DNA from 2 places in the Pseudoalteromonas sp. S4741 genome. Region 1 is predicted to be linked to the other one. Evidence: predicted binding sites of a transcription regulator. Region 1 holds the regulator's gene; the other holds the start of a gene.
The links. The regulator NrdR, encoded in region 1, represses ribonucleotide reductase genes. The targets are predictions, from matches to a motif close to AAACACNANATNTNGTGTTT.
Positions count from the first base shown of each region.

Region 2: nrdA (class 1a ribonucleoside-diphosphate reductase subunit alpha) is a predicted target of NrdR. The motif match lies at 3,949-3,968, and genes of this name have one in related genera.

Region 1 is NZ_PNCN01000004.1:41,026-47,429, forward strand. It holds gene thrC (threonine synthase) at 1-164, shown strand, start outside; gene glyA (serine hydroxymethyltransferase) at 433-1,689, shown strand; gene nrdR (transcriptional regulator NrdR) at 1,797-2,246, shown strand; gene ribD (bifunctional diaminohydroxyphosphoribosylaminopyrimidine deaminase/5-amino-6-(5-phosphoribosylamino)uracil reductase RibD) at 2,249-3,376, shown strand; gene CWC30_RS00615 (riboflavin synthase) at 3,401-4,054, shown strand; gene ribBA (bifunctional 3,4-dihydroxy-2-butanone-4-phosphate synthase/GTP cyclohydrolase II) at 4,083-5,195, shown strand; gene ribH (6,7-dimethyl-8-ribityllumazine synthase) at 5,289-5,753, shown strand; gene nusB (transcription antitermination factor NusB) at 5,769-6,182, shown strand; gene thiL (thiamine-phosphate kinase) at 6,267-6,404, shown strand, end outside.
Region 2 is NZ_PNCN01000089.1:27,397-33,800, reverse strand. It holds gene yfaE (class I ribonucleotide reductase maintenance protein YfaE) at 69-341, opposite strand; gene nrdB (class Ia ribonucleoside-diphosphate reductase subunit beta) at 341-1,471, opposite strand; gene nrdA (class 1a ribonucleoside-diphosphate reductase subunit alpha) at 1,545-3,827, opposite strand; gene CWC30_RS12900 (HAD family hydrolase) at 4,238-4,918, opposite strand; gene ubiG (bifunctional 2-polyprenyl-6-hydroxyphenol methylase/3-demethylubiquinol 3-O-methyltransferase UbiG) at 4,918-5,628, opposite strand; gene gyrA (DNA topoisomerase (ATP-hydrolyzing) subunit A) at 5,807-6,404, shown strand, end outside.

The DNA.
Region 1 (6,404 bases):
CTGCGCATCCGGCCAAATTTAAAGACAGCGTTGAGGATATCCTTAATGTTGAATTAGATATGCCAAAGCCGTTAGCTGATGCATTAGCAAAACCGTGTTTAGCCACGGATATGCACAACGATTATGGTATTTTGCGTACAGAATTGTTTAAAAAGCTAGCCTAAAAAAGGCAAATAATAAAAGCGGCTTAGGCCGCTTTTTTTGTTTGTTTGTGCATCGCTTTAGACATAACGCATAAGCTATATAAATGTAGTAAATAAAATTCATTTAAAATTGTTATTAGTTTATAAAAAAATATCATCATCAAAATGCTGTGAAATAGTTTCAATCCCTGTTTAAATATCCTCAACTTAAGAGCGTAGGCAAAACGTCGTTTTAAGCGTACAATAAAGCCTCTAAAAAATACCCATACACGTTGCCCAGGAGACCCCAATGTTAGAACGTAGCATGAATATTTCGGACTTTGATCCAGAGTTATTTGACGCGATGAGCAAAGAAACATCACGTCAGGAAGAACATATTGAGTTAATTGCATCTGAAAACTACTGTAGCCCACGCGTACTTGAAGCGCAGGGTTCTCAGCTGACTAACAAATACGCTGAAGGTTACCCGGGCAAACGTTACTACGGTGGCTGTGAGCACGTAGACGTAGTTGAGCAACTTGCTATTGACCGCGCAAATGAATTATTTGGTACAGATTACGCAAACGTACAACCTCATGCCGGTTCACAAGCGAATGCTGCTGTTTTCCAAGCTCTTTTAAGCCCACTTGATACTGTATTAGGCATGAGCCTAGCGCACGGTGGTCACTTAACACATGGCTCACACGTAAACTTCTCTGGTAAAACATACAACGCAATTCAGTATGGCCTTAACGAAGAAACTGGCGAAATTGATTACGCACAAGTTGAAGCGTTAGCACTTGAGCACAAACCAAAAATGATCATTGCTGGTTTTTCTGCATACTCAGGTATTGTTGATTGGGCTAAGTTCCGTGAAATTGCAGACAAAGTAGGTGCTTACTTATTTGTTGATATGGCGCACGTTGCAGGTTTAATTGCTGCGGGTGTTTACCCAAGCCCAGTGCCATTTGCTCACGTTGTAACAACCACAACACACAAAACATTAGCGGGTCCTCGCGGTGGTTTAATCATCTCTGCGTGTGGCGATGAAGAAATTTACAAAAAGCTAAACAGCGCTGTTTTCCCAGGTGGCCAAGGTGGTCCTTTATGTCATGTTATTGCTGCTAAAGCGGTTGCATTTAAAGAAGCACTTCAACCTGAGTTTAAAACATACCAAACACAAGTTGTTAAAAATGCACAAGCAATGGTTGCGGTATTACAAGAGCGCGGCTACAAAGTAGTATCGGGTAAAACTGATAACCACTTATTCTTACTTGACTTAATCGACAAAGATATCACAGGTAAAGATGCAGATGCTGCCCTAGGTAATGCGAATATCACGGTTAACAAAAACTCAGTACCGAACGATCCACGTTCACCATTTGTTACCTCTGGTCTGCGTATTGGTTCACCAGCAATCACTCGTCGTGGCTTTAAAGAAGCTGAATCAAAAGAGTTAGCGGGCTGGATCTGTGATGTACTAGACAACATCGAAGATGAGTCAGTACAAGCGCAAGTAAAAGAAAAAGTGAAAGCAATTTGTGCAAAATTACCTGTTTACGCTTAATCCAAGAGTAAAATAGTAATTTAGATCACAACTGCACACATTTTTGATATGATAATGGCCGCTATGATAGCGGCCATTTTTTGTTTTTAAAACGGAAACACACAGTTATGCATTGCCCTTTTTGCACCGCCAAAGATACTAAAGTTATTGATTCTCGCCTTGTAGGTGGAGGACACCAAGTACGTAGACGTCGTGAATGTAATGAATGCCACGAACGATTTACCACCTTTGAAGGGGCTGAATTAGTGATGCCACGGGTCATCAAGCAAGATGGCAGCCGCGAACCGTTTAATGAAGATAAGTTACTAAATGGCTTAACTCGCGCCCTCGAAAAACGTCCCGTAAGCACTGAGCAAGTTGACGAAGTGGTTAATATTATTAAGTCGCAGTTACGTGCCACTGGCGAACGCGAAGTGTCTAGCCATTTGGTGGGTGAGTGCATTATGGAAGCGCTTAAAAAGTTAGATAAAGTGGCCTATGTAAGATTTGCCTCTGTATATCGCTCGTTTGAAGATATACGCGAATTTGGTGAAGAAATAGCCCGCTTAGGAGAATAGTAATGAGCATGCAAAGTTCGTTTTCAGAGGATGATAAACGCTACATGGCTCGCGCTATTGAACTGGCAAAAAAAGGGCGCTTTACCACCACTCCTAATCCTAATGTTGGCTGCGTACTCGTAAAAAATAATAAAGTAATAGGTGAAGGGTTTCATCAGTTAGCGGGTCAAGGTCACGCAGAGGTAAACGCACTGGCTATGGCTGGTGAAAATGCAAAAGGCGCAACCGCTTATGTAACACTTGAGCCTTGCAGTCATTATGGTCGAACACCGCCATGTGCTGAAGGGCTAAAAGCAGCAGGTGTTAAAAAAGTGATCGCTGCTATGGTTGACAGCAACCCGCAAGTTGCAGGCAAAGGTCTGAAAATTTTAGCGGATGCTGGTATAGAAGTCGCTTACGGGTTACTTGAAGCGCAAGCTCGCGCATTAAACCTTGGGTTTTTTAAGCGCATGGAGCAGGGATTACCCTTTGTGACTTGCAAAATGGCCGCAAGTATAGATGGTAAAACGGCGCTTAAAAACGGGCAAAGTAAATGGATCACTGGCCCCGCAGCGCGCCAAGATGTGCAACTATACCGAGCACAAAGCTGTGCAATTTTAACCGGTGCCGATACGGTATTAATGGATGATGCAAAATTAAATGTGCGCCCAGAAGAGTTACCGTATTCTTTACCAACTGATTTACCACTGCGCCAACCGGTTCGCGTTGTTATTGACTCACAAAATAGGCTTACCCCTGATCTTGCCTTATTTTCAATTCAAAGTGAGGTGATAATATTTACCACCAAGGTTGATAAATCGCATCAGTGGCCTCATTTTGTTAAACAGATTGAAGTACCTGAAAATAATAATAAAGTAGATTTACTGGCCGTGTTAAACACGCTAGCCCAATTGCAGTTTAATAATGTGTGGCTAGAGGCCGGAGCAACACTGGCTGGCAAAATGACAGAACTTGATTTAATTGATGAGTTTGTTTTTTACATTGCCCCTAAATTAATGGGCTGCGATGCTAAAAGTTTACTGAATTTCCCAGAGTTAATGAGTATGCAAAATACCATTAATTTAACTTTTAATGAGTGTGTGTCAATTGGTGATGATTTACGTATCACAGCACTAAAAAAAGCTCATTAATCATTTTATATAAAGAGTAGCACTATGTTTACTGGAATAGTTGAAGCGACAGGTAAAATTGCGTTATTACAAAAAAAACAAGGTGATTTAGCTATTCGTATCCAAAGTAAAAACCTTGATATGAGTGATGTTAAGTTAGGTGACAGTATTGCAACTAATGGTGTCTGCCTGACGGTTGTTGGTAAGCATATTGATGGCTTTAGTGCTGACTTATCAAATGAAACGATTAGCTTAACGGGATTTGCACATTACGCATTAGGGCAAACCGTTAATCTAGAAAAGGCGATGCAACCTGTTTCGCGCCTCGGTGGTCATTTAGTATCTGGCCATGTAGATGGTATTGCTACTATCACAGCGATTAATGCCAATGCGCGAGCAACAGAATATTGGTTAGCCACCGATGAAAATTTAATGAAATACATTCCTTACAAAGGGTCGGTTTGTATTGATGGTATTAGCCTGACGGTTAATGCGGTTGAAGGTAATAAATTTAAACTGACGATTGTGCCCCACACCAGCGAGCAAACGACCATAGCTGACTTTAAAGTTGGCACCCAGGTTAATTTAGAGGTCGACCAAATAGCACGTTATTTAGAGCGCCTAGTTAGAGGGGCTGACCAACCTTCGGGTTCAGATATTTCGATGAGCTTACTCGCTAAAGCGGGCTTTATAAAATAACGACATTGACAACTTATACGAGCAACTTATGAATTTAAACAGCGCACAAGAAATAATTGATGACATTAAAGCCGGTAAAATGGTTATTTTAATGGATGATGAAGACAGAGAAAATGAAGGCGATTTAATTATTGCTGCTGAACACATTAGTGCAGAAGCGATTAACTTTATGGCGACTCATGGCCGTGGACTAATTTGTTTAACGATGACTCAAGAGCGTTGCTCGCAGCTTGATTTACCATTAATGGTAAAAAATAATGGTGCCGCATTCTCAACTAATTTCACCATGTCAATTGAAGCATCAAAAGGGGTCACCACAGGTATTTCTGCAGCGGATCGTGCTCGCACTGTTCAAGCTGCCATTGCGAAAGGCGCTGTGCCAAGCGATATTGTACAACCAGGTCATATTTTTCCTATTATGGCGCAACCAGGCGGCGTGTTAACACGTGCAGGGCATACAGAAGCGGGGTGTGACTTAGCGCGTTTAGCAGGGCTTGAGCCATCATCAGTGATTGTAGAAATCCTAAATGAAGATGGCACGATGGCGCGTCGTCCTGATTTAGAAGTATTTGCTAAGCAACATGATATTAAAATTGGCACCATTGCTGATTTAATCGAGTACCGCAACCTAAACGAAACCACAATTGAGCAAGTTGCAAAATGTAAATTGCCAACTGAACATGGTGAGTTTGACTTAGTGACTTACAAAGACACCATTGATGGGCAGTTACACTATGCATTGCTTAAAGGTGAAATAAAACAACAAGAACCGACCTTAGTACGTGTGCATTTACAAAGTACTTTTAACGATATTTTACTCTCTGATCGCAATGCTGACCGTAGTTGGGGTTTATCGCAAGCAATGGCTTATATTGCTGAGCATAATGGCGCCTTAGTTATTTTAGGTAAGCAAGAAAGCACTGAAGAGTTAGAAGCCACAGTAAAAGCGTTTGCCGCAGCTGATGCGGGTGAAAATGTGACGCCACGTAAATTTCAAGGTACTTCGCGCACCGTAGGTGTGGGTTCGCAAATTCTGGCTGATTTAGGTATTCAAAAAATGCGTTTGATGAGTTTACCTAAAAAATACCATGCATTATCAGGGTTCCATTTAGAAGTGGTTGACTACGTAGAGCCACAATAATTACGCGCTAGGTTATTATTTTATTTATGTGGTATAATGCGCATCAATTTTTGCGCAACCGAAATCGCTTAAACTTATTTTTAGGGTTATCAAATGAAAATTATTGAAGGTAATAAATACGCTCCAGGCAAAAAGTTTGCCATTGTCATTTCTCGTTTTAATGACTTTATTGGTAGTAGCTTGCTTGCAGGTGCTGTTGATGAGCTAAAACGTACTGGTGGAGTATCAGAAGACGATATTACCGTGATTTACGTACCCGGTGCGGTTGAATTACCTTTGGCAGCGAAACGCGTTGCAGCAAAAAAAGAATATGATGCAATTATCGCCTTAGGTGTAGTGATCAGAGGGGGCACGCCTCACTTTGATCTCGTCGCTGGCGAGTCAAATAAAGGGCTTGCACAAGTATCGCTTGAGTATGATATCCCGGTTGCATTTGGCGTATTAACCACTGAAAGCATTGAGCAAGCAATTGAGCGCGCAGGTACCAAAATGGGTAACAAAGGCGGCGAAGCTGCTTTAGGTGCGCTTGAAATGGTTAATGTGTTAGATAAAATTTAAGTTTAAGGAATTTTTGTGAAACCAGCAGCAAGACGTAAAGCACGTATCTTAGCACTTCAAGCCGTGTATTCATGGCAATTAAGCGGCAATGCGATTGCCGATATCGAACAACAAATGTTGATCGAAAACGATGTGACTAAAATTGATGTTGAATATTTTAAAGATTTAGCACGTGGAGTTGCCGTAAATCATAAGCAACTAGACGAAGCTGTATCGCCTCATTTAACTCGTCCATTTGATGAATTAGACGAAGTTGAACGTGCAATCTTACGTTTAAGCAGCTACGAGCTTAAATTTCGTGAAGATGTTCCTTACAAAGTGGCTATCAATGAAAGTATTGAATTAGCGAAAATGTTTGGCGCTGAAGATAGCCATAAATTTGTAAACGGTGTACTTGATAAAGCTGTAAAACAGTTACGCAAGTCATAACAACTTAAGCTGCATATTAATTTCAGTGAGTTGTTATAAATAACCGTTAAAAAGGAGAGCCGGCATAGGTCGGCTTTTTTGTGTATGAAGGAATTTGAATTAATTAATCACTACTTTAAAGGTCGCGGTATCACTCGTCGCGATGTTAATTTAGGGATTGGAGATGACTGTGCGCTTGTCACAGTACCAGCAAACTGTCAGCTTGCTATAACAACAGATACC
Region 2 (6,404 bases), on a different contig from region 1:
CAAACAGGTAAGTGAATAAAGTGAACTGTTAGGCATTACACTGTGTGGTTTGTTAACCTCAATGCTAGTTACTTTAAATTAATACTGATATCACCATTGGGCTTGCAGCAACACAACAGTATTTCACCATCACGCACAAAGGCTAATGGTTCTTCATTGTAATTTACTTCACCAGAGACAAGCGTAGCACGACACGCACCACAATATCCCTCACGGCACTGGTAAGCAGCATCAATTTTATTCGATTCTAAGCAGTGTAAAAGAGAAGGGCAGCCAGCGGTAAAATCTAAGCACTGGCTGTTATCTGCAAGCGTGACACTTGCAGTGGTTCTATCAGTCATTATAAATCAAAGTCACCAAATTCAGCTGCATCAACCTGTGAATCAATTTGACCTACAAGGTATGAGCTAATTTCCGCTTCTTGTGGAGCAACTTGCACGTTATCAGAAACAAGCCATGAGTTGATCCATGGAATAGGGTTACTGTTATTATCAAACTGTGCTGGTAAACCAATAGCAGTCATGCGTGCATTGGTAATGTATTCAACATACTGACATAAAATATGTTTATTTAAGCCAATCATTGAACCATCTTTAAACAGGTACTCTGCCCATTCTTTTTCTTGCTCTGCAGCGTCAACAAACATTTTGATTGCTTCTTCACGGCACTGTGCAGCAACAATTGCCATTTCAGGGTCGTCTTTGCCATCTTGCATAATATTTAAAATATGCTGAGTGCCTGAAAGGTGAAGCGCTTCATCACGGGCAATAAGCTTAATAATTTTAGCATTACCTTCCATTAGCTCACGCTCTGCAAACGCAAATGAACACGCAAAACTCACGTAAAAGCGAATGGCTTCTAATATGTTCACTGACATCATCGCCAGGTATAATTTCTTTTTCAGCTCGAATAGGTTAACTACAACGGTTTCACCATTAATGTCATGTTTGCCTTCACCGTAAAGGTTGTAAAGCGACACTGAGTTAATTAAATCGTCGTAATAAGTGGTTACGGCATCGGCACGTTCACTAATTTTGTCATTGCTAACAATGTCGTCAAAGATGAGTTCAGGCGCTTGGGTTACGTTACGAATAATATGTGTGTATGAGCGGCTGTGAATGGTTTCACTAAACGCCCATGTTTCAATCCATGTTTCAAGCTCAGGAATTGACACAATTGGCAATAGTGCAACGTTAGGCGAACGGCCTTGAACACTATCAAGCAACGTTTGGTATTTTAAGTTACTTAAAAAGATATGCTTTTCGTGATCAGGAAGCGCTTGAAAGTCTAAACGGTCTTTACTTACGTCAACTTCTTCAGGACGCCAAAAGAAAGACAATTGTTTTTCAATCAGCTTTTCAAAAATAGGGTATTTTTGTTGATCGTAACGTGACACGTTAACGGTTTGACCAAAAAACATTGGCTCTTGCATTTGGTTATTATGATTTCTGCTAAAAGTAGTATAAGACATGTTTATCACTCAAAAAACTATCACTAAAACTGTCAGGACAAAGCGGGCAAGGCGCCCGCTTTAAGTTTAACTATTAAATTTTACACGCGCCGCCTGCACAATCATCATCTTCCACTTCTGGAGCGTCTTCTTGTGCATCTGATGCGCCATCACGGGTGTTATGGTAGTACAGTGTTTTAACACCTAGCTTGTAGGCACCAAGTAAGTCTTTTAATAAGACTTTCATCGGTACTCTACCGCCTTCGTATTTATTTGGATCATAATTAGTATTCGCTGAAATCGTTTGGTCGATAAATTTCTGCATTATGCCTACTAATTGTAAGTAACCATCGTTAGATGGGATATCCCACAGTAACTCATAGCTATCTTTAAGGCGTTCGTACTCAGGAACAACTTGCTTTAAAATACCGTCTTTACTTGCTTTAACACTAATATGGCCACGTGGTGGCTCAATGCCATTGGTTGCATTAGATATTTGCGATGATGTTTCTGATGGCATTAATGCGCTCAGTGTTGAGTTACGCATACCGTGCTCTTTAATGCTGGCACGTAACGTATCCCAATCAAGGTGCAGTGGCTCATCACAAATTTTATCTAAATCACGCTTGTACGTATCCGTTGGCATAATACCTTGTGAGTACGTTGTTTCGTTAAATTTAGGACACGCTCCACGCTCTTTTGCCAGCTCATTAGAGGCTTTCATTAGGTAGTACTGAATCGCTTCAAATGTTTTGTGCGTAAGCGCATTTGCGCTGCCATCTGAATAACGCTTACCGTTTTTAGCTAGGTAGTATGCGTAGTTAATAACGCCTATGCCAAGCGTACGACGTCCCATAGTGGCATTTTTGGCTGCAGGTACTGGGTAGTCTTGAAAATCAAGTAGGTTATCAAGTGCGCGTACTGCAAGCTCAGCTAACTCTTCTAGTTCATCTAAAGACTCAATGGCACCTAAGTTAAACGCAGATAATGTACAAAGTGCAATTTCACCTTCTTCATCATTCACGTTGTTAAGAGGCTTAGTTGGTAACGCAATTTCTAAACATAAGTTAGATTGACGGATCGGAGCCACTTTTGAGATAAACGGACTGTGTGTATTACAGTGGTCAACGTTTTGTAAGTAAATACGACCCGTGCTAGCACGTTCTTGAGCAAACATAGAGAACAGCTCAATCGCTTTAATTCGTTTTTTACGAATTGACTCGTCTTGCTCATATTTTACATATAGCGCGTCAAACTCGTCTTGGTCTTCAAAAAATGCATCGTAAAGGCCAGGCACGTCAGAGGGGCTGAATAACGTAATGTAATCGTCTTTAATTAAACGTGAGTACATGAGTTTATTAAACTGTACGCCGTAATCTAAGTGACGTACGCGGTTATCATCAACACCACGGTTGTTTTTAAGCACTAATAAGTTTTCAACTTCTAAATGCCAAAGCGGGTAGAAAAGGGTTGCTGCGCCACCACGTACACCGCCTTGCGAACAGCTTTTAACCGCTGTTTGAAAGTGCTTATAAAACGGAATACAGCCAGTGTGATACGCTTCACCGTTACGAATAGGGCTACCTAGTGCACGAATACGACCTGCATTAATACCAATACCAGCACGTTGAGAAACGTATTTAACAATTGCTGATGATGTAGCATTAATTGAGTCTAAGCTATCGCCACATTCAATAAGTACACATGAGCTAAACTGACGCGTTGGCGTACGTACACCCGACATAATTGGCGTAGGTAAAGAAATTTTAAATAATGAAACCGCATCATAAAAACGTTTGATGTAATCAATACGTGTCTCACGAGGGTAATCAGCGAATAAGCTTGCAGCCACTAAGATATATAAAAACTGCGCGCTTTCGTAAATTTCACCCGTTACACGGTTTTGAACTAGGTATTTACCTTCAAGCTGTTTTACTGCTGCGTAGCTAAAGTTAAGATCGCGAGAATGATCTAAGTACGCATCTAGCTCATCTAATTCTTGCTCTGTGTAATCAACGAGTAAATGTGCATCGTAGCGTTTTTGTTCAACCATGTTAGTAACATGGTCAAAAAGACGCGGTGGCTCAAACTGGCCATAGGCTTTTTTACGTAAATGGAATACAGCTAAACGAGCAGCAAGATACTGATAATCAGGCGATTCTTTAGAAATCTGATCCGCAGCGGCTTTGATAATCGTTTCGTGGATGTCTTTAGTACGAATACCGTCATAAAATTGAATATGCGATTTAAGTTCAACTTGTGAAACCGAAACGTTATTTAAACCTTCGGCGGCCCATTCAATAACGCGATGGATCTTGTCTAGATCAAGCGGCTCTTTACGGCCGTCACGTTTGCTTACAGATAACTGTTGGTTCATAGTTTTGCCTGTATTCCTTGGGAATTAAATATTTTTGACCAATGAGTGCACTTAAAATGCCTAGTGCCTATTCTTTTATTGTTATTTATACCGCTTAGGTAAATTTAATTGAATAACATTTAGCCACAATATCTGGTGTTGTTCAAATTAGAGATCACAAGATAGTGTGGTCTGTGATCTTTTGCAAGGGACAGAAACCGCTCTCATTGTGGATAACGTTGGGATAACGTAATTGTGTTAGTAGGCATTAACCTTTGATCATTCGGTTAAGTTGAAATTTGTAAAAATCAACTAAGGAAAGATTAAATTTACGCTTTTTAAAAATAAATTTTGTCTGCTTTTTTTATCATCAAGCTTTGCGTAAAAACTAACACAATCACAATATGTAGTGTTTATTAATTAACATGGCACTATATGTGGTTAAAAGCATCTATAGGGCTATGCCAATTAAAATCTGCATTCCAAGCCAGTGCTTCGTCTACACTCGGTACATATCCCCACAGTGCGGTAGCGGTGTGCATATTCGCAGCTTTTCCTGCTTGTATGTCCCGCTGTGCATCACCTATATATAGGCAACGCGAAGGATCAACACTCATTTGCTCAGCACAATGTAATAAAGGAAGGGGTGAAGGCTTAGATTCTGCTAAGGTATCACCGCTTATCACAATTTGCGCACTCTTTAACGCAGGAATGGCCCTGACTAAAGGATCGGTTAAAAAACCAGGCTTATTTGTCATAATGCCCCAAGGTATTCCTTTATTATCAAGTGCAATGAGTAGTTGCTCTATACCAACAAAACATTGGGTATGGGTGGCAATATTGGCAGCGTAGTGTGCAACTAGCTCTGCTAAAAGTTGCTCTTGCGGTTGTTGCGCCCAGCCTTCTTTAAAACCAGCAGCAAGTAAGGCTGCTGCGCCATTTGAAGCTGCGGGGCGATATATATCACTGCCTACTTGGTGTTGTTTATGATTATGCAGCACACTATTAAGTGCAGCGCCTAAATCATCAGCGGTATCAAGTAAAGTGCCATCTAAGTCAAACAGCAGTGCTTGATATTCAATTGGGCTAGCAGGTGTTTGCGAGCTTGCCATTACACTAACTTCTCAAAATGCAGCATATAATTTACGCTTACATCATCATTCATTGTGTATTGCTTAGAAAGCGGGTTATAACTTAAACCAGCACTGGCACGTACTTTTAAGCCAGCTTGCTCTGCCCATGCAATTAATTGTGCAGGTTTAATAAACTTTTTATGGTCATGGGTACCTTCAGGGACCATTTTTAACAGTTTTTCAGCACCGACAATAGCGTATAAGTAAGCTTTTGGGGTTTTATTAAGAGTAGAGAAAAAAACATCGGCCCCAGGTTTTGCTAATTTAGCGACCGCATGAATAATAGAAGCGGGGTCGGGGACGTGCTCTAACATTTCCATGCAAGTGATCACATCAAAGCGCTCAGGGTGCTCATCAGCAAATTGTTCTGCAGGTACTTTTATATATTCAACGGGGACACTTGTTTCTAAGCTGTGTAACTTGGCGACAGTTAAAGGCTCCTGCCCCATATCGATACCTGTTACGTTTGCGCCCATTCGTGCCATGCTGTGACTTAAAATACCGCCACCACACCCAACATCGAGGGTTTCTTTATCAAATAATCCTTTGGTTTTGTCTGCGATAAAATCTAATCGCAATGGATTAATTTCGTGTAAGGGTTTAAATTCGCCTTCTAAATCCCACCAACGCTCTGCGATGGCTTCAAACTTTGCTATTTCTGCGTTATCTACATTTTGATGTTCGGTCATAAAATACTTCCTCGTCAATCTGAGGCCATTATATAGGCCTAAATTGATAAATCGCAAAGTTTTGCGCCTGTAAATTAAAATTAATTGTGATAGCATGGCTGCTTAGAAATAATAACAAACACTCTTAATACCTAATACTGGGTTGTTAAGAGCTGATACTGAAGGAATGTGATATCAAATGACTGATCTCGCCAATGAAATTCTGCCAGTCAATATTGAAGACGAGTTAAAAAACTCCTACTTAGATTACGCCATGAGTGTAATTGTAGGACGTGCATTACCAGACGTACGTGACGGTTTAAAACCTGTTCACCGCCGCGTCTTGTTTGCAATGAACGAGCTTAGTAATGACTGGAACAAGCCTTACAAAAAATCGGCCCGTGTGGTCGGTGACGTAATCGGTAAATACCACCCACACGGCGACAGTGCAGTTTATGACACCATCGTACGTATGGCTCAGCCATTCTCTCTTCGTTATATGTTAGTTGATGGTCAGGGTAACTTTGGTTCGGTTGATGGTGATTCAGCAGCGGCAATGCGTTATACAGAAGTACGTATGGCAAAAATGTCGCACGAATTATTAGCCGATCTTGAAAAAGAAACGGTTGATTTTGTGCCTAACTACGATGGCACAGAGCAAATTCCTGATGTATTACCGACTAAAATACCTAACCTGTTAGTTAATGGTTCGTCAGGTATTGCTGTTGGTATGGCGACAAATATTCCGCCACATAACTTAACAGAAGTAGTGAATGGCTGTTTAGCGCTTATTCAAA